DNA from 3 places in the Streptomyces sp. NPDC104581 genome. Region 1 is predicted to be linked to each of the others. Evidence: riboswitches for the same ligand, from Rfam matches in the RefSeq annotation. Region 1 holds a riboswitch; each other region holds the start of a gene.
What was found. Region 1 has a riboswitch for cobalamin ahead of ACZ61E_RS15140 (ribonucleoside-diphosphate reductase subunit alpha). Riboswitches for the same ligand answer to the same signal wherever they lie in the genome.
Positions count from the first base shown of each region.

Region 2: linked by a shared signal. The riboswitch ahead of ACZ61E_RS15475 (ABC transporter substrate-binding protein) and the one ahead of ACZ61E_RS15140 (ribonucleoside-diphosphate reductase subunit alpha) in region 1 are both predicted to bind cobalamin.
Region 3: linked by a shared signal. The riboswitch ahead of metE (5-methyltetrahydropteroyltriglutamate--homocysteine S-methyltransferase) and the one ahead of ACZ61E_RS15140 (ribonucleoside-diphosphate reductase subunit alpha) in region 1 are both predicted to bind cobalamin.

Region 1 covers NZ_JBVJNN010000015.1:107,639-117,933, reverse strand. Annotated here, with positions in the region: gene ACZ61E_RS15160 (sugar ABC transporter substrate-binding protein) at 1-1,003, opposite strand, end outside; gene ACZ61E_RS15155 (GntR family transcriptional regulator) at 1,284-2,048, shown strand; gene ACZ61E_RS15150 (carbon starvation CstA family protein) at 2,236-4,443, shown strand; gene ACZ61E_RS15145 (YbdD/YjiX family protein) at 4,440-4,646, shown strand; adenosylcobalamin-variant (AdoCbl-variant) riboswitch at 4,780-4,879, shown strand; gene ACZ61E_RS15140 (ribonucleoside-diphosphate reductase subunit alpha) at 5,038-7,461, shown strand; gene ACZ61E_RS15135 (ribonucleotide-diphosphate reductase subunit beta) at 7,461-8,480, shown strand; gene ACZ61E_RS15130 (hypothetical protein) at 8,488-8,691, opposite strand; gene ACZ61E_RS15125 (GlxA family transcriptional regulator) at 8,773-9,735, shown strand; gene ACZ61E_RS15120 (D-Ala-D-Ala carboxypeptidase family metallohydrolase) at 9,781-10,295, opposite strand, start outside.
Region 2 covers NZ_JBVJNN010000016.1:22,641-31,705, reverse strand. Annotated here, with positions in the region: gene ACZ61E_RS15505 (isochorismatase family protein) at 1-71, opposite strand, end outside; gene ACZ61E_RS15500 (nicotinate phosphoribosyltransferase) at 208-1,563, opposite strand; gene clpS (ATP-dependent Clp protease adapter ClpS) at 1,764-2,069, shown strand; gene ACZ61E_RS15490 (DUF2017 domain-containing protein) at 2,069-2,683, shown strand; gene ACZ61E_RS15485 (amino acid permease) at 2,992-4,452, shown strand; gene ACZ61E_RS15480 (M67 family metallopeptidase) at 4,569-4,982, shown strand; cobalamin riboswitch at 4,963-5,115, shown strand; gene ACZ61E_RS15475 (ABC transporter substrate-binding protein) at 5,157-6,143, shown strand; gene ACZ61E_RS15470 (FecCD family ABC transporter permease) at 6,159-7,211, shown strand; gene ACZ61E_RS15465 (ABC transporter ATP-binding protein) at 7,208-8,011, shown strand; gene ACZ61E_RS15460 (putative leader peptide) at 8,081-8,194, shown strand; gene ACZ61E_RS15455 (MoaD/ThiS family protein) at 8,287-8,604, shown strand; gene ACZ61E_RS15450 (PLP-dependent cysteine synthase family protein) at 8,604-9,065, shown strand, end outside.
Region 3 covers NZ_JBVJNN010000001.1:193,121-203,415, forward strand. Annotated here, with positions in the region: gene ACZ61E_RS00880 (Asp23/Gls24 family envelope stress response protein) at 1-234, opposite strand, end outside; gene ACZ61E_RS00885 (hypothetical protein) at 370-1,194, opposite strand; gene metE (5-methyltetrahydropteroyltriglutamate--homocysteine S-methyltransferase) at 1,338-3,662, opposite strand; cobalamin riboswitch at 3,825-4,046, opposite strand; partial or broken gene ACZ61E_RS00895 (DNA polymerase III) at 4,159-4,257, opposite strand; gene ACZ61E_RS00900 (hypothetical protein) at 4,454-5,173, opposite strand; gene ACZ61E_RS00905 (RNA polymerase sigma factor) at 5,176-5,787, opposite strand; gene ACZ61E_RS00910 (SAM-dependent methyltransferase) at 6,348-7,166, shown strand; gene argB (acetylglutamate kinase) at 7,334-8,212, shown strand; gene ACZ61E_RS00920 (GNAT family N-acetyltransferase) at 8,281-8,814, opposite strand; gene ACZ61E_RS00925 (MbtH family protein) at 9,091-9,303, opposite strand; gene ACZ61E_RS00930 (alpha/beta hydrolase-fold protein) at 9,415-10,295, shown strand, end outside.

The DNA of each region.
Region 1 (10,295 bases):
CCAGGTCCTGGACCTTGGACTTGCTGGTGATCGCCAGGTCGGAGCCGCCGATGAAGGAGGGCAGCGCCTTGCCGTTCGGGCCGGGCATTCCGGCGGTGAGGATCTTGCCCTCGAGCTTGGGGTTGCCGTTGTTCTTGCCGTCGATGACGGAGCCCGACTCCCAGCCGTTGCCGTAGATGAGGGCCGCCTTCTCGTTGGCCATCACGTTGGCGTGGTCCTGCTCGTCCTTCGTCTGGTCGGCCTTGTTGTACTTCTTGACCAGGTCGATGAAGTGCTGGATGCCCTTCTGCGCCTCGGGCGTGGAGAGCGAGCCCTTCCACTCCTTGGCGCCCTCGTCGTACGTGGCGATCGCGCCGTCGTACGCGGCGACGTAGGACATGGCGGCGTACCAGTAACGGCCGGGCAGGTAGAGGCTGGAGGAGCGCTTGTCCTTCTTGCTGTTCTCGGCGGCGATCTTGTCCATCGCCGCGAGCATCTCGTCCTCGGACTCCGGCAGCGTGTCGAGGCCGGCGCCCTTCTTGAGCATGTCCGTGTTGTAGATCGCCACGCGCGCGCCGGCGTAGTAGGGCACGCAGTACTGCTTGCCCTCGAAGGTGCAGGTGTCCTTGAGCCCCTGGATCCAGGTGTCCGAGTTGTCGTACTTCTTGGGATCGACCTCGGCCACCGCGCCGTTGAGGATGTACTGCATGGTCTCGGTGTTGCCGAGCTCGACGACGTCCGGGAACTTGTCGCCGCCCAGGGCGGTGTCGAGCTTCTTGGCCTTGTCCGCCCACTGCTGGTACTGGACATCGACCTTGACGTTCGGGTACTTCTCCTTGAACTGCGCGTTGACATCCTTGACCAGTTCCGGCCAGGTGCTCTGCGCGTCCACCATCAGCCAGACGGTGACTGTGTCCTTACGGTCCTTCGGGTCCTTCGCCGAACCGCTGTCGTCCGATCCACACGCCGCGACCGAGAACATCATGCCCGCGACGCCGATCGCCGCGATGAGCTTGCGCTTCACGCCACCCTCCTCAGGGATTCCTGCAACCCCCTCCCCACCGCGAAGACTTACGACGAGTACCACCGGGGCTGGGACCTGGTCTTTAATGGTTTAGACCAGTACGGGGAGCTTGGCCTAGACCTTTAGGGGTGTCAAGGGTGTATAAGAGGGCTGTCGTGTCCGTTATCGGACCGACACCTGGATCGGGGAGACGACCCGCGACCGGACCGTGCCACCATGTGAGCCGCAACAGACGGAGGAGCCGGTGACGGCAGCAGCGCAGGAGTCGGGAAGGCAGACCATGGCCACGGACGGGGGCGGCACCGAGACCGAGAACGGGGCGGCCACCCGTACCGCACGCGTGCCCAAGTACTACCGGCTGAAGCGGCACTTGCTCGACATGACGGAGACGCTGCCGCCGGGCACTCCCGTACCGCCGGAGCGCACCCTGGCGGCCGAGTTCGACACCTCGCGCACCACCGTGCGCCAGGCGCTCCAGGAGCTGGTCGTCGAGGGCCGGCTGGAGCGGATCCAGGGCAAGGGCACCTTCGTGGCCAAGCCCAAGGTGTCGCAGGCGCTCCAGCTCACCTCGTACACCGAGGACATGCGCGCGCAGGGCCTGGAGCCGACCTCGCAGCTGCTGGACATCGGCTACGTCACCGCCGACGACACACTCGCCGGGCTCCTCGACATCACCGCCGGCGGCCGGGTGCTGCGCATCGAGCGGCTGCGGCTGGCGAGCGGCGAGCCGATGGCCATCGAGACCACGCACCTTTCGGCCAAACGCTTCCCCGCGCTGCGCCGTTCGCTCGTCAAGTACACCTCGCTCTACACCGCGCTGGCCGAGGTGTACGGCGTCCACCTCGCGGAGGCCGAGGAGACGATCGAGACGTCGCTCGCGACACCGCGCGAGGCGGGGCTCCTCGGGACCGACGTGGGCCTGCCGATGCTGATGCTCTCGCGGCACTCGATCGACACCGCCGGGGAGCCCGTGGAGTGGGTCCGCTCGGTGTACCGCGGCGACCGCTACAAGTTCGTGGCGCGGCTGCGCAGACCGACCGACTGACTCCGGAGGGCCGGCTGCCGATATCGGCGTAGGCCCACGTCAAAGGGCATGTTCGGGAACCGGCGCGGAAGTACGGAACGCACACCGTTGCCGTACCGATATGCGGACGGGGGGTGACGCGTGCCGAAAAGGTCCCCTAGATTTCCTGCGAGTTTCAGCAGGTGATCCAGTGAGGGGACGACTCGCCATGCCAGAGCCGGCACAGCCAAGTTCCGCCGCACCGAAATCGTCCGGGCGTCTCACGCCGAAGTCGATCGTCATATGGGCGCTCGTCGCCCTGGTGGGAGCGGTCGGCTGGGGTGTCCTCGCGCTGTCACGCGGCGAGGAGATCTCCGCGGCCTGGATGCTGGCCGCGGCACTCGGCTCGTACGCGATCGCCTACCGCTTCTACTCCAGATTCATCGCCCGGCGGGTCCTGAAGGTCGACAAGACACGGGCCACGCCCGCCGAACGGCTCGACAACGGTGTCGACTTCCACCCCACCGACCGGCGCGTGCTCTTCGGCCACCACTTCGCGGCCGTCGCGGGCGCGGGACCGCTCGTCGGACCGGTGCTGGCCGCGCAGATGGGTTATCTGCCCGGCACGATCTGGATCGTCGCGGGTGTCATCTTCGCGGGCGCGGTCCAGGACATGGTCACGCTGTTCTTCTCCACGCGCCGCGACGGCCGTTCGCTCGGCCAGATCGCGCGTGACGAGATAGGCCCGTTCGGCGGCGCCGCCGCGCTCATCGCGGTCTTCCTCATCATGATCATCCTGCTGGCGGTGCTGGCACTGGTCATCGTCAACGCGCTCGCCGACTCGCCGTGGGGTGTCTTCTCCATCGCGATGACCATCCCGATCGCGCTCTTCATGGGCGTGTATCTGCGGGTGATGCGGCCGGGCAAGGTCAGCGAGGTCTCGCTCATCGGCGTGGCGCTGCTCCTGCTCGCGATCGTGGCCGGCGGCTGGGTCGCCGAGTCCTCGCTCGCCGACACCTTCACGCTGGAGGCCGGCACGCTGGTCATCTGGATGATCGTGTACGGCTTCCTGGCGTCCGTGCTGCCGGTCTGGATGCTGCTGGCGCCGCGCGACTACCTGTCGACCTTCATGAAGGTCGGCACGATCGCGCTGCTGGCGATCGGCGTGGTCGTGGCGCTGCCGACGATGAAGATGGACGCGGTCACGGAGTTCGCGAGCCGCGGTGACGGCCCGGTCTTCGCCGGATCGATGTTCCCGTTCGTCTTCATCACGATCGCGTGCGGCGCGCTGTCCGGTTTCCACTCCCTCATCTCCTCGGGCACCACACCGAAGATGGTGCAGAAGGAGACCCAGATCCGGATGATCGGGTACGGCGCGATGCTCACCGAGTCGTTCGTCGCGATCATGGCGATGATCACGGCGTGCATCATCGACCCGGGTCTCTACTTCGCGATCAACTCCCCCGCCGGAGTCATCGGCGGCACGGTCGAGTCCGCCTCCCAGGCGGTCGCCAACCTCGGCTTCACCATCTCGCCGGACCAACTCGCCCAGGCGGCCAAGGACGTCGAGGAGTCGAGCCTGCTGTCGCGGACCGGCGGCGCGCCGACCTTCGCGCTCGGCATGGCCGAGATCTTCTCGTCCGTCATCGGCGGCGCGGGGATGAAGGCGTTCTGGTACCACTTCGCCATCATGTTCGAGGCGCTGTTCATCCTGACGACGGTGGACGCGGGGACGCGCGTCGGGCGCTTCATGCTCCAGGACATGCTCGGCAACGTGTACAAGCCGATGCGCCAGGTCAGCTGGAAGCCGGGCGTCTGGTTCGCCAGCGCCGTGGTCGTCGGCGCGTGGGGCTACTTCCTCTGGGTCGGCGTGCACGACCCGCTGGGCGGCATCAACCAGCTCTTCCCGCTGTTCGGCATCGCGAACCAGCTCCTGGCCGCGGTGGCGCTCGCCGTGTGCACGACGCTGCTGGTGAAGTCCGGGCGCCTCAAATGGGCCTGGGTGACGGCGGTTCCGCTGGCCTGGGACGCGGCGGTCACGCTCACCGCGAGCTGGCAGAAGATCTTCTCCGAGGACCCGAAGGTCGGCTTCTTCAAGCAGCGCGAGGTCTACCAGACGGGCATCGACAACGGCGAGGTGCTCCCTCCGGCGAAGACGATGGACGACATGCACACGGTCGTCACCAACTCGACGGTGGACGGCGTGCTCTGCGCGCTCTTCGCGATCCTGATCATCGTGGTCATCGCGGACGCCGGCCGCGTCTGCTACAAGGCGATCCGGCACCCGGAGAGCGTCAAGCTCTCGGAGACGCCGTACGTGAAGTCGGAACTGGTCGCGCCGGCGGGCATGTTCGCGACGAAGGAGGAGAAGGCGGAACTGGCCGCGGCGGAGACGAAGGCGTCGGCCGGGGCGGGCGCCGGGACGGGCCGGTCATGACCTCGGCGGCGAAGGTGCGCCACGCGGTGGGCCGGATCCGCTGGTACGTGAGGGAGTTGACGGGCGAGTCGGCGTACGACCACTACGTGGCCCACACCCGCGCCTGCGACCCGACGGCGGAGCCCCTGACACGCCGCGCCTTCGAACGGAACCGGATGGACGCACGCGAGGCGGACCCGCGGGAGGGCTTCCGCTGCTGCTGAGCATGACGACCGAAGGGCCGCTGTTCCCCCGGGGGGAGCGGCGGCCCTTCGCCGCTCCCCCTGATCGAGGAGGTCCGACACAACATGTGGGGGGTGCCGCTCCCAACGAGCCCCACATGTATGCTCAAGTCTGCTGTCGCCGCAGGAGAATCCGGTGGAAATCCGGAACTGTCCCGCAACGGTGTGCTGTGGTGCGCTTCGTCGCGCCCGCGAGTCCGAGCACCTGCCGACGGCGCATCCGGGTCGACCGAACCGGGTGCCGAGACGTCCGGGCCCCGAGGCAGGGCCGGTGGACGCCGCGCCGCGCGCCGCCCGTTTCCGGGACGGCCTACGCTGCCGTGCGCCGCCGTGCCCTCCCCGAGGCCCAGAGCCGAGCGAGGGAGAGCACCACGTGACCATCGCGCCAGCCGATCCGGCTTCAGCGATCTCCGAGCGGGGACGGGAGACGGCCGGACCGGCCGACGGACCCGGGACGGGCCTTCTGCGGCTCCTCACGGACCTCACCGCCGACCTCGCCGACACCGAGCCCGGCAGGGTCGCCGCCGCCGCGCTCCGTGGCCGCAGCGCCGCCTCGGACGAGGCCGAGCTGCGCGGACTCGCCACCGAGGCCGCCGCCGGGCTCATCTCCGAGGACCCCGCGTACTCCCGCCTCGCCGCCCGCCTGCTCACCCGCGCCATCGCGGAGGAGGCCGCGGGCCAGGGCGCCGTCTCGTTCTCCTCCTCGGTCGCCGTGGGCCACGCGGAGGGGCTGATCGCGGACCGTACGGCCGCGTTCGTCACCCGCCACGCCGCCCGCCTCGACGCGCTGATCGACCCCGCCGCCGACGACCGCTTCGGCTACTTCGGTCTGCGCACCCTCTTCAGCCGCTATCTGCTCCGGCACCCGATCAGCCGCGATGTCATCGAGACGCCGCAGTACTTCATGCTGCGCGTCGCGTCCGGGCTGGCCAAGGACGACTCCCCGGCCGCCGTGGACGAAGTCGCCGCGCTGTACGGCCTGATGAGCCGACTCGACTACCTCCCCTCCTCCCCCACCCTCTTCAACTCCGGCACCCGGCACCCCCAGATGTCGTCCTGCTATCTGCTCGACTCCCCGCTGGACGAGCTGGACTCCATCTACGACCGCTACCACCAGGTGGCCCGCCTCTCGAAGCACGCGGGCGGCATCGGCCTCTCGTACTCCCGTATCCGCGCCCGCGGTTCGCTGATCCGCGGCACGAACGGGCACTCCAACGGCATCGTGCCGTTCCTCCGGACGCTCGACTCCTCGGTCGCCGCCGTCAACCAGGGCGGCCGGCGCAAGGGCGCCGCCTGCGTGTATCTGGAGACGTGGCACGCGGACATCGAGGAGTTCCTGGAGCTGCGCGACAACACCGGCGAGGAGGCGCGCCGCACGCACAATCTGAACCTCGCGCACTGGATCCCCGACGAGTTCATGCGCCGGGTCGACGCGGACGGCGACTGGTCGCTCTTCTCGCCGGCCGACGTGCCCGAGCTGGTCGACCTGTGGGGCGACGCGTTCGACGCGGCGTACCGCGCGGCCGAGGCGGCGGGCAAGGCCCGCAGGAGCATCCCGGCGCGTGAGCTGTACGGCCGGATGATGCGTACGCTCGCGCAGACCGGCAACGGCTGGATGACCTTCAAGGACGCGTCGAACCGTACGGCGAACCAGACCGCCGAGCCCGGCGCCGTCGTGCACTCCTCCAACCTCTGCACCGAGATCCTGGAGGTCACGGACGACGGCGAGACGGCCGTCTGCAACCTGGGCTCGGTCAACATCGGGGCGTTCGTGACCGGGAGCGGCGAGCTGGACTGGGAGCGGCTGGACGACAGCGTCCGCACCGCCGTCACCTTCCTCGACCGGGTCGTGGACATCAACTTCTACCCGACCGAGCAGGCCGGCCGCTCCAACGCCAAGTGGCGCCCGGTGGGCCTGGGTCTGATGGGCCTCCAGGACGTCTTCTTCAAGAAGCGGCTGCCGTTCGACTCCCCCGAGGCCGCCGCCCTCTCCACCCGGATCGCCGAGCGGATCATGCTCGCCGCGTACGAGGCGTCCTGCGACCTCGCCGAGCGCGAGGGCCCGCTGCCCGCCTGGTCGAAGACCCGGGCGGCGCGCGGCGTGCTGCACCCGGACCACTACGACACCACCCTCAACTGGCCCGAGCGGTGGGAGGCCCTGCGGGCGCGCGTCGCGAAGACGGGAATGCGCAACTCCCTGCTGCTCGCCATCGCGCCGACGGCCACCATCGCCTCGATCGCGGGCGTGTACGAGTGCATCGAGCCACAGGTCTCCAACCTCTTCAAGCGCGAGACGCTGTCGGGTGAGTTCCTCCAGGTCAACGCCTATCTGGTGGCCGATCTGAAGAAGCTCGGCGTGTGGGACGCGCAGTCCCGTGAGGCGCTGCGCGAGTCCAACGGCTCGGTGGCGGCCTTCGGCTGGATCCCGGCCGAGGTGCGCGAGCTGTACCGCACGGCGTGGGAGATCCCGCAGCGCGGCCTGATCGACATGGCGGCGGCGCGCACGCCGTTCCTCGACCAGAGCCAGTCGCTGAACCTGTTCCTGGAGACACCGACCATCGGCAAGCTCAGCTCGATGTACGCGTACGCCTGGAAGAAGGGGCTGAAGACGACGTACTACCTGCGCTCGCGGCCGGCGACGCGGATCGCCCGCGCGGCGAAGTCCCAGCCGGTCACCGCCGCGGCGCCGGTGCCCGTACCCGCGCGGCCTGCGCCCGTGCCCGCACAGCCGGCGCCGGACGCCGACGCCGTCGCCTGTTCCCTGGAAAACCCCGAGTCCTGCGAGGCCTGCCAGTAATGACCACGTCCGACGCAGAGAAGAACCTGCTCGACCCGGGCTTCGAACTCACCCTGCGCCCCATGCGTTACCCGGACTTCTACGAGCGCTACCGGGACGCGATCAAGAACACCTGGACGGTGGAGGAGGTCGACCTCCACTCCGACGTCGCCGACCTCGGCAAGCTCACCCCCGGTGAGCAGCACATGATCGGCCGGCTGGTCGCGTTCTTCGCGACGGGCGACTCGATCGTCGCGAACAACCTGGTGCTGACGCTCTACAAGCACATCAACTCCCCCGAGGCGCGGCTCTACCTCTCGCGCCAGCTCTTCGAGGAGGCCGTGCACGTCCAGTTCTATCTGACGCTGCTCGACACCTACCTGCCGGACCCGGCGGACCGCGCGGCGGCGTTCGACGCGGTCGAGGAGATCCCGTCGATCCGTGAGAAGGCGCAGTTCTGCTTCAAGTGGATGGACTCGGTCGAGAAGATCGACCGCCTGGAGTCCCGGGCCGACCGGCGCCGCTTCCTGCTGAACCTGATCTGCTTCGCGGCCTGCATCGAGGGCCTCTTCTTCTACGGGGCGTTCGCCTACGTCTACTGGTTCCGCTCGCGGGGCCTGCTGCACGGGCTGGCCACAGGCACCAACTGGGTGTTCCGGGACGAGACGATGCACATGAACTTCGCCTTCGAGGTCGTGGACACCGTCCGTAAGGAGGAGCCGGAACTCTTCGACGACGCGCTGCGGCAGCAGGTCACCGACATGCTGAAGGAGGCGGTCGAGGCGGAGCTCCAGTTCGGCCGCGACCTGTGCGGGGACGGCCTGCCGGGCATGAACACGGAGTCGATGCGCGAATACCTCCAGTGCGTCGCGGACCAGCGACTCCAGCGCCTGGGCTTCGCGCCGGTGTACGGCTCGGAGAACCCGTTCTCCTTCATGGAGCTCCAGGGCGTCCAGGAACTGACCAACTTCTTCGAACGCCGCCCCTCGGCGTACCAGGTGGCGGTGGAGGGCACGGTCGGCTTCGACGACGACTTCTGAAGGGGCTTCAGCCCAGTGGGGTGACCGCCGGGCCGGCCGTGCGGAGCGTGATCGTTCCGCCCGGCCGGCCCGGCCGTGCGTGGCCGTCCGGGTGCTCCGCGCGGCGGAGTTGGCGGTCGATGGCGCGGTCCCTGAGGTGCCCGATGAGACCGGGAAGGGCGAGAAGGCCGAAAAGAGCGAGTACGACGAGGTAACCACCGATTGCGTTCATGGCTCCACTCTCGTCGTTCCACGGCAGAAAGAGCAGTGGCAGGACTGTCATGAACCATCGAATTACTGCCACACTGCTTCCATGCTGAGAAACGTGGCGGTCGTCCTGCTCGACGGAGTGCACCCCTTCGAACTCGGTGTGCTCTGCGAGGTGTTCGGTCTCGACCGCAGCGCGCAGGGGCTGCCCGTCTACGACTTCGCCGTCGTCTCCGCCGAGGGCCCCGTCCTGCGCACGCACGCCGGATTCACCATCTCCGCGCTCCAGGGTCTCGACCGGCTGGAGGAAGCCGATCTGATCTGCGTGCCGGCCGGGGACACCTACGTCGTCCGGGAGTACCCGGCCGAACTGCTGGACGCGCTGCGCCGGGCCGTGGACCGGGGCGCGCGGGTGCTCAGTGTCTGCGCGGGCGTGTTCACCCTCGGCGCCGCCGGACTGCTCGACGGGCGGCGCTGCGCCACCCACTGGATGCACTCGGCCGAGCTGGCGGAGGCGTACCCGCTGGCCGATGTGCAGCCCGATGTGCTGTACGTCGACGACGGACCGGTCGTCACCTCCGCCGGGACGGCCGCCGGCATCGACGCGTGCCTCCATGTCGTACGCCAGGAGCACGGCCCCGAGATCGCCAACGCGATCGCCCGCCGCATGGTGGTCCCGCCGCACCGCGACGGCGGGCAGGCGCAGTTCATCGAGCGCCCGCTGCCCACCCCGTGCGACACGGTGGGCGGGGTCCTCGAATGGATGGAGCGGCATCTGGACAGCGAGATGACCGTCGAGCAGCTCGCGGAGCGGGCCCATATGTCGCCCCGTACCTTCGCCCGCCGTTTCCAGCAGGAGACGGGGACCACCCCGTACCGCTGGCTCCTGCGCCAACGCGTACTGCTGGCACAGGAGTTGCTGGAGGGGACGGACGAGACGGTGGACACGATCGCCGGCCGGTCGGGGTTCGGCAACGCGGCGGGGCTGCGGCACCACTTCCTGCGCACGCTCGGGACGACCCCGAACGTCTACCGGCGCACGTTCCGGGGCCCCACGCGCGTCGCGTGAGGCCCCGGAACGGGACGCCGTCAGAGGTCGGCGGAGATCGGGGCGTCAGATCCCGCAGCTGGGCGCGGACCAGAAGCGGCCCGAGCGGTGGTCGACGTGCGCGTGGTCGTTGTGACCGGGGTAGCCCGGGCCGAGAATGCCGTTGAAGCCGTGGTTCCGCGCGTTCTGGGCCAGGGCGCAGAGCGTGTGAGGTCCGGCCCCGATGTCGGCGGCGTCGCCGTAGAGGTGGCGGCTGCTGCTGGCCCCGCCGACCGCGTTGTTGCACGCGACCGAGCGGAATCCGCTGGTGACACGGAGCGGCTGGTCACCCATCGCGTGCCGCATCGCCTCCAGCTTCCACATGGTGCGCAGGGCGTTGGACTTGGCGGTCGCCGCGCTCACCGCACCGCCCGACCAGTCGGAGTTGCAGTTGTTCAGCTCGGCGTAGGTGAAGTGGATCGGCGTGCAGTCGTCGTCCTGGAGCTGGTAGATCTTGTTGAACGTGTTGGGGCCGGCGACCCCGTCGGCGGCGAGCCCGTACGCGGACTGGAAGCGCTTGACCGCGGCGGCCGTGGCCGGTC
Region 2 (9,065 bases), on a different contig from region 1:
CCCGGCACCGCGAGGCTGCCGCCCTCGCAGAAGTCGTTCTGGACGTCCACGACTATCAGTGCGCGGTGCATGGCGGGTGTCCTTCGGTGGGGAGCGGGCGGGGGTCACCGAGCCTATGGCGTCCCGTGCCGGTTGGCCTCTCGGAGCCTGGCGTTCCCGGTCGACGTCCGTTCATGCGTGCCATACCTCCTCCGAACCTCGTGTCCGTCACATGTAGACGGTCGGGATGACCGGCTCTCCGCGCGAGAGCTGGATCGCCGACATCGGCAGCGCCGCACGTGCCTCGACGTGCCGGTCCCGGACCGCGTCCAGGGGTTCGCGCGCCACCACCTCACCGCCCTTGACCAGCTCCACCAGCAGCTGCCGGTCCAGCAGGTCCGCGGGCACCGGCCCGGTCCCGACGACCTCGGCCTCCGCGTGGCCCTCGGCGTCCACCCGCCGCGCCGCCCACTTGCGGCCGCCGACCGACGTCTTGCCGCCCGTCGACCTCTTCGCCACCGCGTGCAGCGGCGCCCCCGGATCGCCGGAGTGGGCACGGGCGACCAGTTTGTACACCATCGAGCAGGTGGGATTGCCGCTGCCGGTGACCAGCTGGGTGCCGACCCCGTACGCGTCCACCGGCGCCGCGGCCAGCGAGGCGATCGCGTACTCGTCCAGGTCGGAGGTGACCACGATCCGGGTGTTCACCGCGCCCAGCTCGTCCAGCTGCTGCCGCACCCGGTGCGCGACGAGCAGCAGGTCGCCGGAGTCGATGCGGACGGCGCCCAGCCCGGGCCCGGCGACGTCCACGGCCGTACGGACCGCCTCCGCCACGTCGTAGGTGTCCACGAGCAGCGTCGTACCGCTGCCGAGCGCGTCGACCTGCGCCTGGAACGCGTCCCGTTCGTTGTCGTGCAGCAGGGTGAAGGCGTGCGCGCTGGTGCCCACCGTCGGGATGCCGTAGCGGAACCCGGCCGCCAGGTCCGACGTGGTGTCGAAGCCGCCCACGTAGGCGGCGCGCGACGCGGCGACGGCGGCCAGTTCGTGCGTGCGGCGCGCGCCCATCTCGATCAGCGGGCGCCCGCCGGCCGCCGCCGACATCCGGGAGGCGGCGGCGGCGATCGCCGAGTCGTGGTTGAGGATCGACAGGATCACCGTCTCCAGCAGCACGCATTCGGCGAAGGAGCCCTCGACCCGCAGGATCGGCGAGCCGGGGAAGTACACATCGCCCTCCTGGTAGCCCCAGATGTCCCCGGTGAAGCGGTAGCCGGCGAGCCAGTCGAGCGTCGCGCCGTCGACGATCCCGCGCTCGCGCAGAAAGCCGATCACGTCCTCGTCGAAGCGGAAGTTCTCGACGGCGTCGAGGACCCGCCCGGTGCCCGCGACGACCCCGTAACGCCGCCCCTCGGGCAGCCGCCGGGTGAACACCTCGAAGACGGAGCGGCGCTCGGCCGTCCCCGCCCGCAGCGCCGCCCGCAGCATCGTCAGCTCGTACTGGTCGGTGAAGAGCGCGGTCGACGGAACTCCGACCCGTCGGCCGCCCTCGTCCTTCACCAGGCCCTTCTCAAGTTCCGCAGAGTTCATACGAGCGATGCTACAGGGATCTCGTCAGTTTGACGATTTCTAGGGAACGGCCGTCTTCCGGCGGGTCGGAGGCGACTCGGCGGGCTCCGGGGCCGCCGTTTGTGCGACAGGCCCCTCCGGGTGGCAGCATGGGGCTGTGAGGCTGTGCATCCCGGGGCGATTCCCGGGACCCCCGGCGGAGAAGAAGGTCGTCCCGAACCGTGAGTGTTGCCCCGACAGAGATCGAACTTCCCGAGTCGGCCGAGGAGACGTTCACCGTCCCGGAACCTGACGTGCCGTGGATGACGATCGTCCACAACGACCCGGTCAACCTCATGAGTTATGTGACCTACGTCTTCCAGACGTACTTCGGCTACTCCAAGGACAAGGCGCACAAGCTGATGCTCGACGTCCACCAGAAGGGCCGCGCCATCGTCTCCAGCGGCAGCCGCGAGGAGATGGAACGCGACGTGCAGGCCATGCACGGATACGGCCTGTGGGCCACGCTCTCCCAGGACACCCGCTGATGGCCGGGCAGTTCGAGGCGATCCCCGGAGGTGGCGCCGCCGTCGCCCTCGACGGGATCGAGATCTCGATCCTGCGCTCCCTCGCCGTCCAGCTCCTCGAACTGATCGGCCCCGGCGACGAACCGGCCGAGGGCGAGGACCCTTCCCCCGCCGTCGGCGGGGAGGCCCCATGGCCGCCCTACTTCGCGGAGGGGCCCAGCGAACCGCCGTCCGACCCCGCGCTCGCCCGGCTCTTTCCGGACGCCTACGGCTTCGGCGACGACACCGACGACGAACTGCGCGCGTACGCCTCCGAGTTCAGGCGCTTCACGGAGAACGACCTGCGTGACCGCAAGCGTGCGGACGGCCTGGCCGTCGTCCGCGGCCTGGACGCCCTCTCCGCGTCCGGCGAGGGCGGGGCCGTACTGAAGCTGACGCCCGACGACTGCCGGCACTGGCTCGGCGCGCTCAACGACCTGCGCCTGACGATCGGCAGCAGGCTGGACGTCTCCGACGAGGACGAGGGCGAGAGCCTGTACCGGCTGCCGGACTCCGACCCGCGCAAGCCGATGGTGATGGCGTACCTGTGGCTCGGGGCGCTTCAGGAGACGCTCGTCGAGACGATGATGCCGTGACGGTCCGGTGTGTGATGCCCTGACGGGTCCGCCGGTCCGGCCTCCGCGCCCCGCTCCCGCGACGGGCCCGTCACAGGGTCCGACCGCCTCCGTCACACCGTCTCCGGACGGACATGCTCCGCTTCCTCGGCGGACACTCAACTCCGGACAACGATCGCGTCACCGCCCCCGCACGCTTTGCGATTCGGGGGGAGATTCGTCCGCTTCTTCCTGTGTGCCGCGCCACAGCCGCCTCCGCGGATCGCGGCCCGGCCCGTGGTAAATCTTCACGACCACCGGCACAGGCTAGGGAGAAAGGGCGCATCACCATGACCTCCCCACAGGTCGACAACACCTCGGACAGGCCCTCCGCGGACACCTCGGAGGAGGGCTACGAACGCGGACTCGGCAGCCGCCAGGTCCAGATGATCGCGATCGGCGGCGCCATCGGCGTCGGTCTGTTCATGGGCGCCGGCGCGAACATCGCCAAGGCCGGGCCGAGCATCATCCTGATGTACGCCCTCGCCGGCGTGGTGATCTTCTTCATCATGCGGGCGCTCGGCGAACTGCTGCTCTACCGGCCGGTCTCCGGCTCCTTCGCGGAGTACGCCCGCGAGTTCCTCGGCCCGTTCTTCGGTTACGTCACCGGCTGGACGTACTGGCTCATGTGGATCGTGACCGGCATGGCCGAGCTCACGGCCGCGGCGATCTACATCCACTTCTGGTTCCCCGCGATCCCCCAGTGGGTCAGCGCCCTGGTGTTCCTCCTGGTGCTCTTCGGCGTCAACCTGATCTCCGTCAAGATCTTCGGCGAGGTCGAGTTCTGGTTCTCGATGGTCAAGGTCACCGCCATCATCGGCATGATCGTCATCGGCCTCGGCGTCCTGACCCTCGGCTTCTCCGACGCCGGCGACACCGCGGCCACCGGCAACCTCTGGCAGCACGGCGGGATCTTCCCCAACGGCATCGGCTCCAGCCTGATGACCCTCCAGGGCGTCATGTTCGCCTACCTCGCCGTCGAACTCGTCGGCGTCACGGCGGGCGAGTCCGAGAACCCGGAGAAGACGCTCCCCAAGGCGATCAACACGCTGCCGTGGCGCATCATCGTCTTCTACGTCGGCGCGCTCACCGTCATCCTCGCCGTCGTGAAGTGGACCGAGTTCAGCGAGGGCGAGAGCCCGTTCGTGCACGCGTTCGCCAGGATCGGCATTCCGCTCGGCGCCGGAATCGTCAACTTCGTCGTGCTGACGGCGGCGCTGTCGTCCTGCAACTCCGGTATGTACTCCACCGGCCGGATGCTCCGCGACCTCTCCGCCAACAAGGAGGCGCCGAAGGCCCTGGGCAGGCTCAACAGGCGCCGGACACCGGCCACCGGCATCGCGGCGTCCGTCGCGCTGATGGGCATCGGCGTCGTCCTCAACTACGTCGTCCCCGAGAAGGCGTTCCTGTACGTCACCTCGGTGGCCACCGCCGCCGGTATCTGGACCTGGATGATGATCCTCATCAGCCACATCAAGTACCGCTCCGCCGTCGTCGCGGGCCGGCTCCCGACGTCCCCGTTCCCGGCCCCGGGCGGCTCGGCCCTGAGCTGGGTGGCGCTGGCGTTCCTGTCCTTCGTGACCTGTCTGATCGCCTACGACTCCGACGCCCGTGTCTCGCTGTACGTCGGCGCGCTCTGGGCGGTGTTCCTCGTCGGCGGCTGGGCGCTGCTCAAGAGCCGCAACCCGGAACTCGCGGCGCGCGCCCCCGAGGGCCCGAACGAGCCGGAGTTCGCCAAGGCCGGCGACTGACACCCACCCCGCGACGTCCCGGCGGCTCCCCGTCGGCCGCCGGGCGTCCCGGCACCCGTCTCACCAGGTGGCCTCCGTGTCTCACACACGGAGGCCACCTGTCTATCCTTCACCCCATGCTGACCATCACCCAGGCGCTGTACGACCAGATCGTCGCCCACGCGCGGGCGGACCACCCCGACGAGGCGTGCGGCGTGATCGCGGGCCCCGAGGACAGCGACCGGCCCGAGCGCTTCATCCCGATGCTCAACGCGGCCCGCTCGCCCACGTTCTACGAGTTCGACGCGGACGACCACAAGAAGCTCGACGACGAGCTGCGCGAGCGCAACGAGGACCTGGTGGTCATCTACCACTCGCACACCGCGACCGAGGCGTACCCCTCCCGCCGGGACATCGACCTGGCGATGGAGCCGTTCGCCCACTACGTCCTGGTCTCCACCGCCGACACCGACGACATGGGCCCCTTCCAGTTCCGCTCGTACCGCATCGTCGACGGCGAGGTCACGGAGGAAGAGGTCGAGGTCGTCTGACAAACTGACGCCGTCCAGGGCGGCAGGACCCAGGAAGCCGGTGTGAATCCGGCACGGTCCCGCCACTGTGACCGGGCCCCGCGCGCGAGCGGGGGCCCGGAAGCCAGGAACTGACCTGTCGCCCTTCTCCCACCATGCCAGGGGACGCGGAAATCCCCCGGAGGAGGCCCAGTCATGCCCTCGCGACGCCACGCGCTCATACCGGCGGTCCTGCTACCGCTGCTGCTCCCGCTCGCCGCCTGCGGCGCCACCCCGGACCCCGTCCGTGCCTCCGGGGCACCGGCCGGCGGATTCCCGTACACCGTCACCAACTGCGGTGTGCGGACCACCTTCGAGGCACCCCCGAAGCGCGTGGTCACGATGAACCAGCACGTCACCGAGATCATGATCGAGCTCGGCCTCACCGACTCCCTCATCGGCACCGCCTGGCTGGACGACGCCGTCCTCCCCGCCTACCGGAAGGCGTACGACAGCGTCCCGGTCATCGCCGAGGAGTACCCCTCCAAGGAGAGACTCCTCGCCGCGAACCCCGACTTCGTCTACGGCGGCTACGCGAGCGCCTTCGCCGCCAAGGACGGCCGCACCCGCGACGAACTCAAGGACGCCGGCATCGACACCCGGCTCAACCTGGAGAGCTGCGCCGAGGGCCGGACCTCCATGGACGACGTGTTCCGCGAGGTCCGCGAGGTCGGCCGTACCTTCGGTGTCGCCGACCGCGCCGAGAAGTGGACCGCCGGAGCGCGCACCACCCTCGCCACCACCGCCGCCGCGACCGAGGACGTGGAGCCCGTCCCGGTCTTCGTCTACGACAGCGGCGACAAGACCGCGTTCACCGCGGGCGGCAGGGGCATCGGCAACGAGCTGATCCGGCGGGCCGGCGGACGCAATGTCTTCGCCGACCTCGACAAGTCCTTCGGCGACGCCACCTGGGAGCAGGTCGTGGCCCGCGAGCCCGAGACGATCGTGATCTACGACTACGGCGCCACCACCGTCGCGCAGAAGAAGAAGCGCCTGCTGGAGGACCCCGTACTGAAGGACGTCCCGGCGATCAGGAACAGGAGCTTCGCCGTCCTGCCGCTCTCCGACGCCGTCCTCGGCGTCCGCGCCCCCGCCGCCGTCCGGCGCCTCGCGGCCCAACTCCACCCAGGGGCGGGACTCTAGAGGGCTCCCGCCGTCATGACCTGCCGGACCCCGCCCGGCCACCGCCGGCTGCGGCACGCCCTCGTGCTCGCCTCGCTCGCCGTGGCCCTCGCCTGCGCCGCCGTCGCCGGGCTCGCGCTCGGCTCCGTCCGTATCCCGCCCGGTGAGGTCCTCACGATCCTCACCGGCGGCGCGGAGCCCAGTCCCTTCCGCACGATCGTCCTGGACGTGCGGCTGCCGCGCGTGCTGCTCGGCGCCGTCGTCGGCGCCGGGCTCGCCGTCGTCGGGACCGTCCTCCAGGCCCTCGTCCGCAACCGGCTGGCCGACCCGTTCCTCCTCGGCATCTCCTCGGGGGCGTCCGCCGGCGCCGTACTCGTCCTGGTCCTCGGTGTCGGCGGCGGTGTCGGCGCCGGGATCACCACCACCGTCGCCATGCCTGCGGCGGCCTTCGCCGGCTCGCTCACCGCCATGACCCTCGTCTACGCGCTGGCCAGGCGCGGCGGCACCATGACCGGCGGGCGGCTCGTACTGGCCGGGGTGACCGTCTCGTACATCCTGTCCGCGCTCACCACGCTCGTCCTGGTCGTCTCGGCCCGGCCCGAACACTTCCAGGAAGCGCTGTTCTGGTCGCTCGGCGGCCTCGGCAGCGCCCGCTGGGGCGCGCTCGCCGTCCCGGCCGTCGTCCTCGCCGCGGGCACCGCCGTCCTCATGGCGCTCGCCAGACCCCTCGACCTGCTGCTGGTGGGGGAGGAGGGCGCGACCGTACTCGGACTGGACACCGCGCGCTTCCGCGCCGCCGTGTTCGTCCTCGCCTCACTCGTCACCGGCGTCATGGTCGCCGCCAGCGGCGCCATCGGCTTCGTCGGACTGCTCGTGCCGCACGCCGCGCGCATGGCGGTCGGGGCAGCGCACCGGCCGCTGCTGCCGGTCGCCGCGCTCGGCGGCGCGGTCGTCCTCGTCGTCGCGGACCTCGCCGCCCGGACCGTCGCCGCGCCGCAGGACATCCCCGTCGGCGTCCTCACCGCCCTCATCGGCGGCCCGTTCTTCCTGTGGCTGATGCGCCGCCGTCCCGAAGGAGCCCCCGTATGAGCGACCGAACGGCCGCCTCGCTGCGGATCGAGGGACTCTCCTACGGAACGGGAGACGGCCGGCACCTCGTCGACGCCGTCGATCTCACCGCCGCACCGGGCGAGACCGTCGGACTCGTCGGCCCCAACGGCAGCGGCAAGACCACCCTGCTGCGCTGTGTGTACGGGGCGCTGCGCCCCACCCACGGCCGGGCGCTGCTGGACGGCGACGACCTGCACACCATGACCGCCAAGGAGCGCGCCCGGCGCGTGGGCACCGTCCCGCAGGACGGGCAGACCGACTTCGAGCTGACCGTCCGCGAGGTCGTCGCGATGGGCCGCTCCCCGCACCGGCGCTTCTGGGAGGCGGACACGGCGGCCGACACCGCGCTCGCCGACGCCGCGCTCGACCGGGTCGGCATCGCGCCCCTCGCCCACCGCGCCTTCCCCTCCCTCTCCGGCGGCGAACGCCAGCGGGCCCTCGTCGCCCGCGCACTGGTCCAGCGGCCCGCGCTCTTCGTCCTGGACGAGCCCACCAACCATCTGGACATCCGTTACCAGCTCGAAGTCCTCACCCTGATGCGGGAGTCGGCGGCGACCAAGCTGCTCGCCCTGCACGACCTGAATCTCGCCGCGTACTACTGCGACCGCCTCTACGTACTCGAAGCCGGTGCCGTCGTCGCGTCCGGGACCCCGGCCGAGGTCCTGACCCCCGCCCTCCTCGCGGCCGTCTACGAGGTGGAGGCCGAGGTCGCACCGCACCCCCGGACCGGCGCCCCCACCGTCGTCTATCTGCCCCAGCCGCCGGTCCCGTCCATCTGACGAACACCGAACGTCCGGAATGAGAGACGGCATACCGGGATGCGGACCGGGAATCGATACGATGACCCCATGGTTTCCCACGACGTGAGCGACAAGACGCCCGGCGAACTGCTGGTCGCGCGGCTGCACGTCGACCTGTGCCGCCTCGCCAGCGCCATGTGTACGGTCGGCGCTGCCGCCTGAGCCCGGCGGAAACGCCCGTCCCGAGCACCACCCCCCGCGCGGGGGCAGAGCCGCGCGCCCGTCACGCCTCTTCTCCGACAGGAGCACACGCCATGGCCATCGAGGTCCGCATTCCGACCATCCTCCGCACCTACACCGACGGAGCCAAGGCCGTCGAAGGCACCGGTGACACGATCGCGGCGCTGCTCACGGACCTCGAATCCCGCCACACGGGCATCCGCGAGCGCATCGTCGACGGCGCCAACGGCGACCAGCTCCGCCGCTTCGTCAACGTCTACCTCAACGACGAGGACGTCCGCTTCCTGGACGGCATCTCCACCAAGCTCACCGACGGCGACAGCGTCACCATCCTCCCCGCCGTCGCGGGCGGCGCGCCCGAGAAGCCGATGCCCGACACGCACACGCTCTGATGCGGTACGACTCCCCGCTCGCGGTCGTCGGCGACACCCCCCTCGTACGGCTGCCCCGGCTCTCCCCGTCGGACGACGTCCGGCTCTGGGCCAAGCTGGAGGACCGCAACCCGACCGGCTCCGTCAAGGACCGCCCGGCGCTGCGCATGGTCGAACAGGCCGAGAAGGACGGCAGGCTCACACCGGGCTGCACGATCCTGGAGCCCACCAGCGGCAACACCGGCATCTCCCTCGCCATGGCCGCCAAGCTCAAGGGCTACAAGATCATCTGCGTGATGCCGGAGAACACCTCTCAGGAGCGCCGCGAGCTGCTCGCCATGTGGGGCGCCGAGATCATCCCGTCCCCGGCGGCGGGCGGCTCCAACACGGCCGTGCGCGTCGCCAAGGAGCTGGCCGCCGAGAACCCCGGCTGGGTGATGCTCTACCAGTACGGCAACCCGGACAACGCGGGCGCCCACTAC
Region 3 (10,295 bases), on a different contig from region 1:
GACTTCCACCCGTACTCCGCGTGAGGCGTCGTCGGAGAGGGACATCTTGTCCCGGGCGGCTCCCAGGGTCCGGGAGACTCCGCCGCCCATCGCGTGGACACCCGCCGCTTCGCGGGTCGCGACACCGGCTATGGAAGCCACCGCCGAGTCCGCGATCGTCGTTCTCCCTCTGACGTCGTGGCGGTGGTGGTGGCCGTTGGACATTGCTTTCGAGGTGGCTTCGTTCACTGTCATGACCGACCAGTCTTCCTGGGTTGTCACCGCCGGGAGAGATGCCTCCCGGGCGGTCGTCCCCCCTCACCAGGGTGCTCCGCACGTCCGGACAACGCCATTCGGGTGAGGCCCCCCGCCGAGGCACCCCCATGGGGATCAGCGTCTGTACGCGTCGCGGCGGCGGGCCGTCCTGGCGTTCCGCGCCTCGCGCTGTTCGCCCGATCCGTCGCCTCGCCTGCGTGAGCCGGTGTCCTTCGCGGGCCCGCGGGTGTGTTTGCGGGTCTTGTGGGCCTTACCTGCCGAGTCCGGCGTGACGGCTTCGCCGGTGCTCCTCCCGACGGCCTCGATGCTGTCGCCGGCGCTCCCGCCGACGTCCTTCACGGCCTCGTCGGCGCCCTCGCCCACGTCCTCCACCGCCTTGCCCGTACCTTCGCCGACGTCCTCGACAGCGGCGCCGGCGCCCCGGCCCACACTCTCGGCGGCGTCACCGGTGCCCTTGCCGATCTCCTTGACCGCTCCCCCGGCGCCCGTACCGACTTCCTCGACCGCCTCTCCCAGACCCTTGCTCAACTGCTCCAGGATTTCGGGGTTCCGGTCGATCGTCGTCAATACACGGTTGACGATGGTCGCGACGTTGTGGAGGCGGACCTTCAGCTGCGCCTGCGCCTCGACACCTTTGATGTCGAGGTCCACCGATCCCAGCGTGACGTCCGCGCCGACATTCAGCCGGACCAGATCGAGGACTTCGGCCTTCAGGGACACATGGGCCCGCAGATCCTGCACGCCGAGCTGGATCTCCTCGATGTTCAGCACCGGAACGTCCAGATAGACATCCGGTGGTCCCTGTTCGACCACCTCGCCCTCGGCGTATTCGTCGGGTTCCTCTTCCCCGTCGACGACTTCCGCCTCTTCCGCGCCGGATTCCTCTCCGTCGAACTCCTGCCGGTCGTGGTCGTCCCGGCTCTTGTCGCCCTGGGGCATACGACTCTCCCTCGCCGAGCGTGGCCCCCGCACCTCAAGTGTCATGCGCCCGCTCCGCCGCCGCAAAGAGATGGCCCGGCGCGGCGGCGGGCCGGACCCGGAGGTGTCGCTCTCCGGCCCGGCCCGCCACGGCGCCCCGCGGGTCAGGAGCCGTCGGTGGCCGGTCGTGAGCGGATCGCGCGGGCAGCTGCGACCAGGTTCTCCAGTGCGGCCCGCGTCTCGGGCCAGCCGCGGGTCTTCAGCCCGCAGTCCGGGTTCACCCAGAGCCGGTCGGCCGGGATGGCCTCAAGTCCCTTGCGGAGCAGGGCTGTGACCTCCTCGGTGGTGGGGACGCGCGGGGAGTGGATGTCGTAGACACCGGGTCCGGCCTCGCGCGGGTACCCGTGCGCGGCGAGTTCGCCGGCGACCTGCATGTGGGAGCGTGCGGCCTCCAGGCTGATGACATCGGCGTCGAGGTCGTCGATGGCCTGGACGATGTCGCCGAACTCGGCATAGCACATATGGGTGTGGATCTGGGTGTCCGGCCGTACCCCGCCGGTGGTCAGCCGGAAGGACTCCGTCGCCCACGCCAGGTAGCCGGCCTGGTCGGCGGAGCGCGGGGGCAGCGTCTCGCGGAGGGCGGGTTCGTCGACCTGGATGACCGGGGTGCCCGCCGCTTCGAGGTCGCCGACCTCGTCGCGCAGTGCGAGCGCGACCTGGCGCGCGGTGTCGGCGAGCGGCTGGTCGTCGCGGACGAATGACCAGGCGAGCATCGTGACGGGCCCGGTGAGCATGCCCTTCACCGGCCGGTCGGTGAGCGACTGCGCGTACGACGTCCAGCGCACGGTCATCGGTCCGGGCCGGGAGATGTCCCCGGCGAGGACCGGCGGGCGCACGTACCGGGTGCCGTAGGACTGCACCCAGCCGTGGCTCGTGGCGACGTAACCGGTCAGCTGTTCGGCGAAGTACTGCACCATGTCGTTGCGTTCGGGCTCACCGTGCACCAGGACGTCGAGCCCGGTCTTCTCCTGGAAGGACAGGACTTCCCGGATCTCTTCCCTGATCCGTTCCTCGTATCCGGAGGTGTCGATCCGCCCGCCGCGCAAGTCGGCCCGCGCGGTGCGCAGTTCGGCGGTCTGCGGGAAGGAGCCGATGGTGGTCGTCGGCAGCGGCGGGAGGCCGAGACGGGTCCGCTGCGCCGTGGTGCGTTCGGTGTACGGCTGGGAGCGCCGTGCGTCCGCGTCGGTGACGGCGGCGGTGCGGGCGCGCACGGCGGGGTCGCGGGTGAGGGCGGAGCCGGCCCGGGAGGCGAGCGCGGCGCGATTGGTGATGAGTTCGGCCGTGATGACGTGGGTGCCCTGCCCGAGTCCGCGTGCCAGGACCGCGATCTCCTCCGTCTTCTGCCGGGCGAAGGCGAGCCAGCGGGTGATCCCGGGGTCGATGTCGCGTTCGTCGGTGGCGTCGAGCGGGACGTGCAGCAGGGAGCAGGAGGCGGCGACGTCGACGCGGTCGGCGAGGCCGAGGAGCGTGCCCAGGGTGGTGAGGGACCTCTCGTAGTCGTTGATCCAGATGTTGCGTCCGTCGACGACGCCCGCGACCAGTCGCTTGCCGGGCAGCCCGCCGACGGCCGCGAGGGCGTCGAGGTCGGCGGCGGCCGATGCGGTGAGGTCGAGCGCGAGTCCGTCGATCGGGGCCCTGGCGAGGACGGGCAGCGCGTCCCCGAGCCGGCCGAAGTAGGAGGCGACGAGCAGTTTGGGCCGGTCGGCCGCCCCGCCCAGCTCGCGGTAGGCGCGGCCGGCGGCCTCCAGTTCGGCGGGGGTACGGTCCTGGACCAGCGCGGGCTCGTCCAGTTGCACCCACTCGGCTCCCGCCGCGCGCAGGTCGGCCAGGATCTCGGCGTACACGGGCAGGAGCCGGTCGAGCAGGGTCAGCGGCTCGAAGCCGGCGGGGACACCGGGGGCGGGCTTGGCCAGCAGGAGGTAGGTGACGGGGCCGACCAGGACCGGGCGGGCGGTGAGGCCGAGCGCGAGGGCTTCCCCGAACTCGGCGACCTGCTTGGCCGGGTCGGCGGTGAAGACGGTGTCCGGGCCCAACTCGGGCACCAGGTAGTGGTAGTTGGTGTCGAACCACTTCGTCATCTCCAGCGGCGCGACGTCCCGGGTGCCGCGAGCCATGGCGAAGTAGCCGTCCAGCGCGTCGGCGTCAACCGCCGCGCGGTGCCGTTCGGGGACGGCGCCGACCATGACGCTGGTGTCCAGGACGTGGTCGTAGTAGGAGAAGTCGCCGGAGGGCACTTCCTGGATGCCCGCTTCGGCCAGTTGCCGCCAGTTCGTACGGCGCAGCTCCTCGGCGGTCCTGCGGAGGGCGGCGGCGTCGACGCGGCCCTTCCAGTAGCCCTCGACGGCCTTCTTCAGTTCCCTGTTCCGTCCCTGGCGGGGGTAGCCGTACACGGTGGCCCGTGCTGCCGCGGCCGCGGACTTCTCTGTCACGGAACTCTCCTTCGCGAGATGTGTCCTTGAGGTCCCGGGGACGGGACGCGGGCGCGAAGGGACGACCGATCGTGCGGTCCACGCCGCGTCGTCGGACGCGCGTGCCGCTCGATATGTGCGCCGACCCGCCCACGAGGTCACCGGAACGACCGCGCGCGATCGGTCACGCGCGGGCAACGGGCAGGTCTTCGGACTCGTGGGCCCGTCTCGTACCGTTCACGAGACTCCTACTGGCCGTCGCTTCCCAGACCCGTCCGGGCCCAGTGCGTATGACGGCGGTCGTTCCCACTCACCGCTGCGGGGCAGTCCCGGATTCCCACCGGGTTCCCTCTTACGACGCACCTGCCTGGCGGACAGGGACGAACCAGCTGCACCGACCAGCCTAGAGGGCCGGGCGGCGGGCGCACACGTGTGGACCACATCGCGGACGGGGGAACGGGCGAGGCGATCCGGGCGCAGGAGGCACGACGGGTCCCCGGTGCGCGCAGGAAGGGGCGGGCCGGTCCCCGCGCTCCGCCGGCCGCACGACGAGGGCGGCGATGTTCCACGCGTCGTCGTCGCCCCGGTGGTGGCGGCCCTCCAGCGGGAGGCCGGCGCGGTGGTCCCTCGCCGGTGCCCGACAGGTCGCCTCGACGCCGACCATGCTCAGCAGGTGCCCCTCGTCGTCCATGGGGCCGGGGGAGGAACGGCCCGGTCCCCGGTCATCCGGTTTCCCGGCGGGCGGCGAGCGGCGGACGCAAAGTGGCAGGCGGCGGAAGGTGGTTGGGCGTCACCGGACGGTGCGTCGGGTCTCAGGTGCCGGCGTTCCCCGCCCGGCCGGGCGGGGCGGACTGATGGCCGTGCGGAAGGTCGCGCGTCAGGGTGGGGACGGGGCGCGGGATCGTACCGAAGTCGTTGTCCGGGTCGACGGGAAGGCGGTTGATGACCGCTTCCAGCCGGGCCGGAAGGGTGGGGCGGCTGCCGGAGCGGCACTGGGTCAGGAGTTGGTGACGGATGCTCTCCGGCAGCAGGGGGCGCGCGGCCGGGGCCGGCGGCGCGCTGTCCGGTGCGGTCAGTCTGCGGGCCTCCGCACGCCAGTGCCGGGCGTCGCTGAACTCGGCACGCCGTCCATGGGCGAGGTAGAGACAGAAGGCGGCGGTGCGGTTGCCGCCGCCGGCCGCGAACTGCCACCAGAACTGGGCGGCGTCGTGGTCACGTGCCAGATGGAGCAGCGCGCCGAAGACGACCGCGCCCTCGGGGTCCGGCCGGTCGTCATCGGCCAGCCGTGCCAGGGCCGTTGCCGCCTGCGGGGTGTCGACGATGAGGGAGACCGCGAGGTCGAGGTCGCGGGCGGCCTGCTCGTGCGCGGCGGGAGTGCGCGGCGCGCCGGAACCGGGTTCGGAGGGTACGCGGGCGGCCCTGGCCTCGACCCGTCGCCTGGCGGCTTCGGTGTCGTAGTCGGTGTAGGTGTCGACGAGGACCTCTGCCTGGTCGAGCAGGGTGCTGATGGAGGCGTGGTCGTTGGTGCGCACGGCTACCCTTCCGTCTCGGTCGGTTCGATGGCCAGGTCGAGTTCGCGTGCCAGGCGGCGGCGGGCATGCTGTGCCTGGGAGCGTACGGTGGCGAGTTCGATGCCGAGGTACTCCGCGACGTTCTCCTCGTCCTCGCCGAGGACGAACCTGAGGACGATGATGTCGTACTGACGCTCGGGCAGGTCCATGATGGCGCCGTACAGGCCGAGTTCACCTTCCAGGACGGTGAACTGGTCCCGGGTGCCGTCCCGGAGGAGTTTGGCGAGTGCCGCGTGGAAGGCGGCGGTGCCGACGAGGAGCGGCCGCAGTCCGCGTTCGTCGAGCCAGCGGTGGGTCTCCTCCTTCAGCAGCGACCAAGCGTAGCGGGAGACCGACTCCCGGGCCAGCGCGTGTTTCCAGTCCCGTTTCAGGTGCGCGCAGGCGGTGTCCACCACGGTCTCGGCCGCGGGGCGCCCGCCGACCTGGGAGTGGGCGTAGCGCATCCATAATTCGCGGTGGTAGTCGTGGAAGGCGTCGAAGGTCAGGCCCAGCCGTCCCTGCCGGGCGTCGTCGGGGGCTTCTCCGGTGCCGGGGGCGTCCGCGGCCCGTGTCCTGGGGGTACTGGCGGCCATCATTTTCCGCTCTCGGACGCGCGCGTCGGCGCGTCCGGTGTCGGGGCGGCGCCCGACGGTGTGTGGGGGGCGTACTGCGGACCTCGGAGGTGGCGTGCTCCGGCGCGCGCTTCGGTCGCCGGGCCGCTTCTCGTGGCGGTCCTCGGGTGGCCGGTGAAGACCCGGGCGAAGGTTCCGCGAACCGCCGGGGCTTCCCGATCGAGTTCCACGCATGTCCTTGGGGGGGGGTGGGGGGCACCGTGCCGCGCCACGGTGGAGCGGATCTCGGTGGAGACGGGATGTCTCACTCGACAGCCAACCGGAAGAACGGGCGTCTTGTGCAAACCTTCGGTCAATTGTCTTCGCCGACGGTAATAGTATGACTACTTAGGCGTTCGGGTGACGGTTTCGGAAACCTGTTCCCGTTCGTCCGAACAGACCGCCATGGCCCGGCGGAACGCCCCTCGCTCCCGCGGTTGTTCCGTGCGGACGGCGGGAAGTGAACCCCGGTGGCGGAGGGGGCGCCGGTACGGCGCGCACCCGGGCCGGCCGACCGGACAGCGAACCACTCCTGGGGGCGTGGCATGGCGGAGAACAGCACGGTGGACCTGAAACTCGATCAGGCGCATTCGGCCCGTATGTACGACTACTACCTCGGTGGCACCACGAACTTCCCCGCCGACCGCGAGGCGGCCGGCAAGGCCCTCGCGGCCTTCCCCTCCATCCTGGCCACCGCCCGCATCAACCGGCGCTTCATGCGGCGCGCTGCGCGGTTCCTCGCCCAGGAGGGCATGACCCAGTTCTTCGACATCGGCACGGGCATCCCCACCTCGCCCAACCTCCATGAGGTCGCCCAGGAGGTCACCCCCTCGGCGCGCGTCGTCTACACGGACAACGACCCGATCGTCCTGGCCCACGCGCGGGCACTGCTCCACAGCCACTCCGAGGGGCACACCTCGTACGCGCACGCCGATGTCACGGACCCGGCCGCGCTCCTGGCGACACCGGAGATAGCGGAGACGCTCGACTTCACCCGGCCCATCGCGCTGAGCCTCAACGCGCTGCTCCACTTCGTCACCGACGACCGTGTCGAAGGCGGCGCGCACGGCATCGTCGAGCATCTCAAGGCGGCACTCCCCTCGGGCAGCACCCTCACCATCACCCATGTCACCCCCGACTTCGATCCCGAGGGGATCGCCCGGCTCACCGGCGCCTACCGCGCCGCCGGCACCCCCGGCCAGGCGCGGCCACACGCCGAGATAGTCCGCCTCTTCGACGGCTGGGAACTTCTCGACCCCGGTGTCGTGCCCACCCAGCGCTGGCGCCCGACCGACGAGGACCAGGCCGAGAACGTCACCGACGCGGAGGCCGCCTGTTACGCGGGCATCGCCCGTAAACCCTGACCGGGACGACAACTCCCGCGCGCCGCCGGTCCGCCGCCCCCTTCGTGACCGGTACGACCCACACCCCCCTTCCGCTTAGGTTAGGCTAAGCTAACGGAGCGTCGGGGGTCCGTCTCCGGCGTGGTGCCCGGTCTCCGGACACATGGACACCACGAGAGACGGAGACCATGACCGATCGGACCGCGACGACCACGCGCACGCGCACCGTCGTCGTCAAGTTCGGCGGCAACGCCATGGTGGACGCCGGTCTGCGGCGGACGTTCGCCCGGGACGTCGTGGAGTTGCGGCACGCGGGCCTGCGCCCGGTCGTGGTGCACGGGGGCGGCCCCCAGATCAGCGCGATGCTCGACCGCCTCGGCCTGGAGACCCGTTTCGAGGCGGGTCTGCGGGTGACCACACCGGAGACCATGGAAGTCGTCCGGATGGTGCTCAGCGGCCGTGTCCAGCGGGACCTGGTCGGCCACATCAACACGCACGGGCCCTTCGCCGTGGGCATGACGGGCGAGGACGCGCACACGATGACGGCCGTACGGCGCTCCGCCCGGGTGGGCGGGCGAACGGTGGACATCGGTCTCGTGGGAGACGTCGTGGAGGTCAACCCGGACATGGTCCGCACGCTTCTCGACCAGGGCCACATCCCGGTGGTCTCCCCCGTGGCACGGGGATTCGACGGACAGGTCTACAACGTCAACGCGGATCTGGCGGCGTCGGCCCTCGCCGTGGCCCTCGGCGCCGAACGGCTCGTGGTACTCACCGATGTCGAAGGGCTGTACGCGAACTGGCCGCACAGCACGGAGGTGATCGGGCGTCTGACGGCCGACGCGCTGGACGGGCTGCTGCCGGGGCTGGCGAGCGGGATGCTGCCGAAGATGGAGGGGTGCCTGCGGGCCGTGCGCGGCGGTGTCCGGCGCGCGCACGTACTCGACGGCCGGGTGCCGCACGCGGTGCTGCGCGGCGTCCTGGACGAGACCAGCCCCGGCACCACCGTGGTCCCCGACGACCGCCCGGACCACGCCCCGGACCACCACGGCGCGAACGCCGTCTGATCACCGGACTCCCCGGACTCCCGTAACTCCCCGGCCCGCCCGGCCTGTCGGGCCGGGCGGGCCGACGGTCACAGGGCGCGCGCGAGGATCCGTGCCCCGCGCCGCGGGTCCAGGGACGCCACCCAGGACGGAGGCGCCGGGCGCGCGGCCGTGGGCGCGAACCCGTACCGGACGAAGAGCCCGCCGCCGCCGGTCGTCGCCGTGAACAGCGCGCCGAGCGACTGCGCGCGGGCGGCGGCCAGTGCGGTACGCAGGAGCCCGGCTCCCACGCCGCACCCCTGCTTCGGCCCGGCCACGCAGAAGTTGTACAGAACGCCGACGGGGCGGCGCCCCTCCCCCGGGCCCGCCGGGTGCACGCGCAGGCCCACACAGCCGTCGAGGCGGCCTCCGGGGCCCTGCGCCACGAGGAAGTCGGCGGCCCGGTCGGCGTACAGCGAGAGGGGCCGCTCCCGCAACGCCCCCGAGCGCACGAAGGGTTGGGACAGCTCGGCGAGTGCGGCGGCGTCCTGCCGGCGGGCGGGGCGTACGGGGGGCGGCGTCGGCGCGAGGAGCGGGTGCGGCGCGTGCGACAGCGGGGCGGGGGGCGGCGTAGCCGTGATCAAGGCTTTCCTTCCTCGGTTCCACGTTCGGAGAACGGCCGGTCGCCGTGTCACTCCGACGGACAAACGAAATAAGGTTAGCCTTACCTTAATTATGAGTCCAGCGCCGGCCTTCCCCGGCGGGAACGTCAGCGCCGGAAGGGCGAGTCCGCCGCCCTCCCCGTCTCGTCGCCGTCGACGAAGGTCGCCACCACCTCGATGTCCCCGATGCGCAACACCGCCACCCGCCGGGGGTCGTCCCCGAGCACGGAGCATCGCGGCCTGCCGGTCTCGGGGAGGTCAGCCGTCCGTGGACGCCGCGAGGGACCGGGGACGCAGATCGGTCCAGCGGGCCTCGATGAAGTCGAGGCAGTTGTCACGCGTGTCCTCGTCGAGGACGATCGTCCACCCTCCGGGCACCTCGGCGAAAGACGGCCAGAGCGAGTGCTGTCCCTCGCCGTTCTCCAGGACCAGGAAACGGCCTTCGGGGTCGTCGAAGGGGTTGGTGCTCATCTGTCGGTTCCTCCTCGGGGTCCACCGGAAGGAGAGGCTAACGTTAGGTTAGGCTCCCCTAATCACGGGGGAGCCTAACGTTTCTCCCTTCCCTCTCACAAGGAGACGTCCATGCGCCTCGCGGCCGACGAGGAGAGCCCCTTCGACGCTTTCGGGCTGCCGGGCGGGCCCGGCGGCGACGAGTTCTGGGCGACGGCGCGGACGCCCGCGTGGGCACCGGCCGACGGCGGCGGCACCACCGCCCTGTTCCTGTGGCGCGGATCCCCGGCGAGCGTCGTCTTCGAGAGCTGGTCCGAGCCGGTCCCGCTGCGCCGGTGGCGCGACACGGACTGCTGGTACGCCGAGGTGCCCATGCCCGCGCGACTGCGGGTGACCTACCAACTCCTCGCGGGTGACGAGGCGTTCGCGGACCCGTTGAACCCGGTGGGCACCGGCGCCGAACGGTCCCTCGCCGCGACCCCGGACCTCCCGGCGCAGCCGCACTGGCCGGTGTTCGGTGCCGGGGACGATGCCGTACCGCCCCTCCCCGGCACCCGGCTCCGCTGGAACAGCGAACGGCTCGGCGGACGGCGCACGGTGCGCGTCCATCCGGTGGGCGGTGGCGGTCCGGTGGTCCTGCTGCTCGACGGGGACGACTGGCTGTATCTGCACCCCGCGACGACCGCGTTCGACTCGGCCGTCGCCGCCGGTGAAATGCCCCCCGTCACGCTCGTCTTCCTGCCGGCCAAGGACAGGGAGGCCGAGTTCGGGTGCCGGCCCGAGGTGTGGGAGGCCGTCCGGGACGAACTGCTGCCGCTGGTGGCGGAGTCCGGGGTGCGGGCCGAACCGGACAGGCTGGTGGTCGCCGGGCAGAGCCTCGGCGGGCTGAGCGCGCTGTACGCGGCGCTGGAGTTCCCGGAGCTGGTGTCCCGCGTCGCGTGCCAGTCCGGGTCGTTCTGGTGGACACCCGGTGCCACGGCCCTGGCGGACCCCCTGGCCGGGCCGGCCGGGGG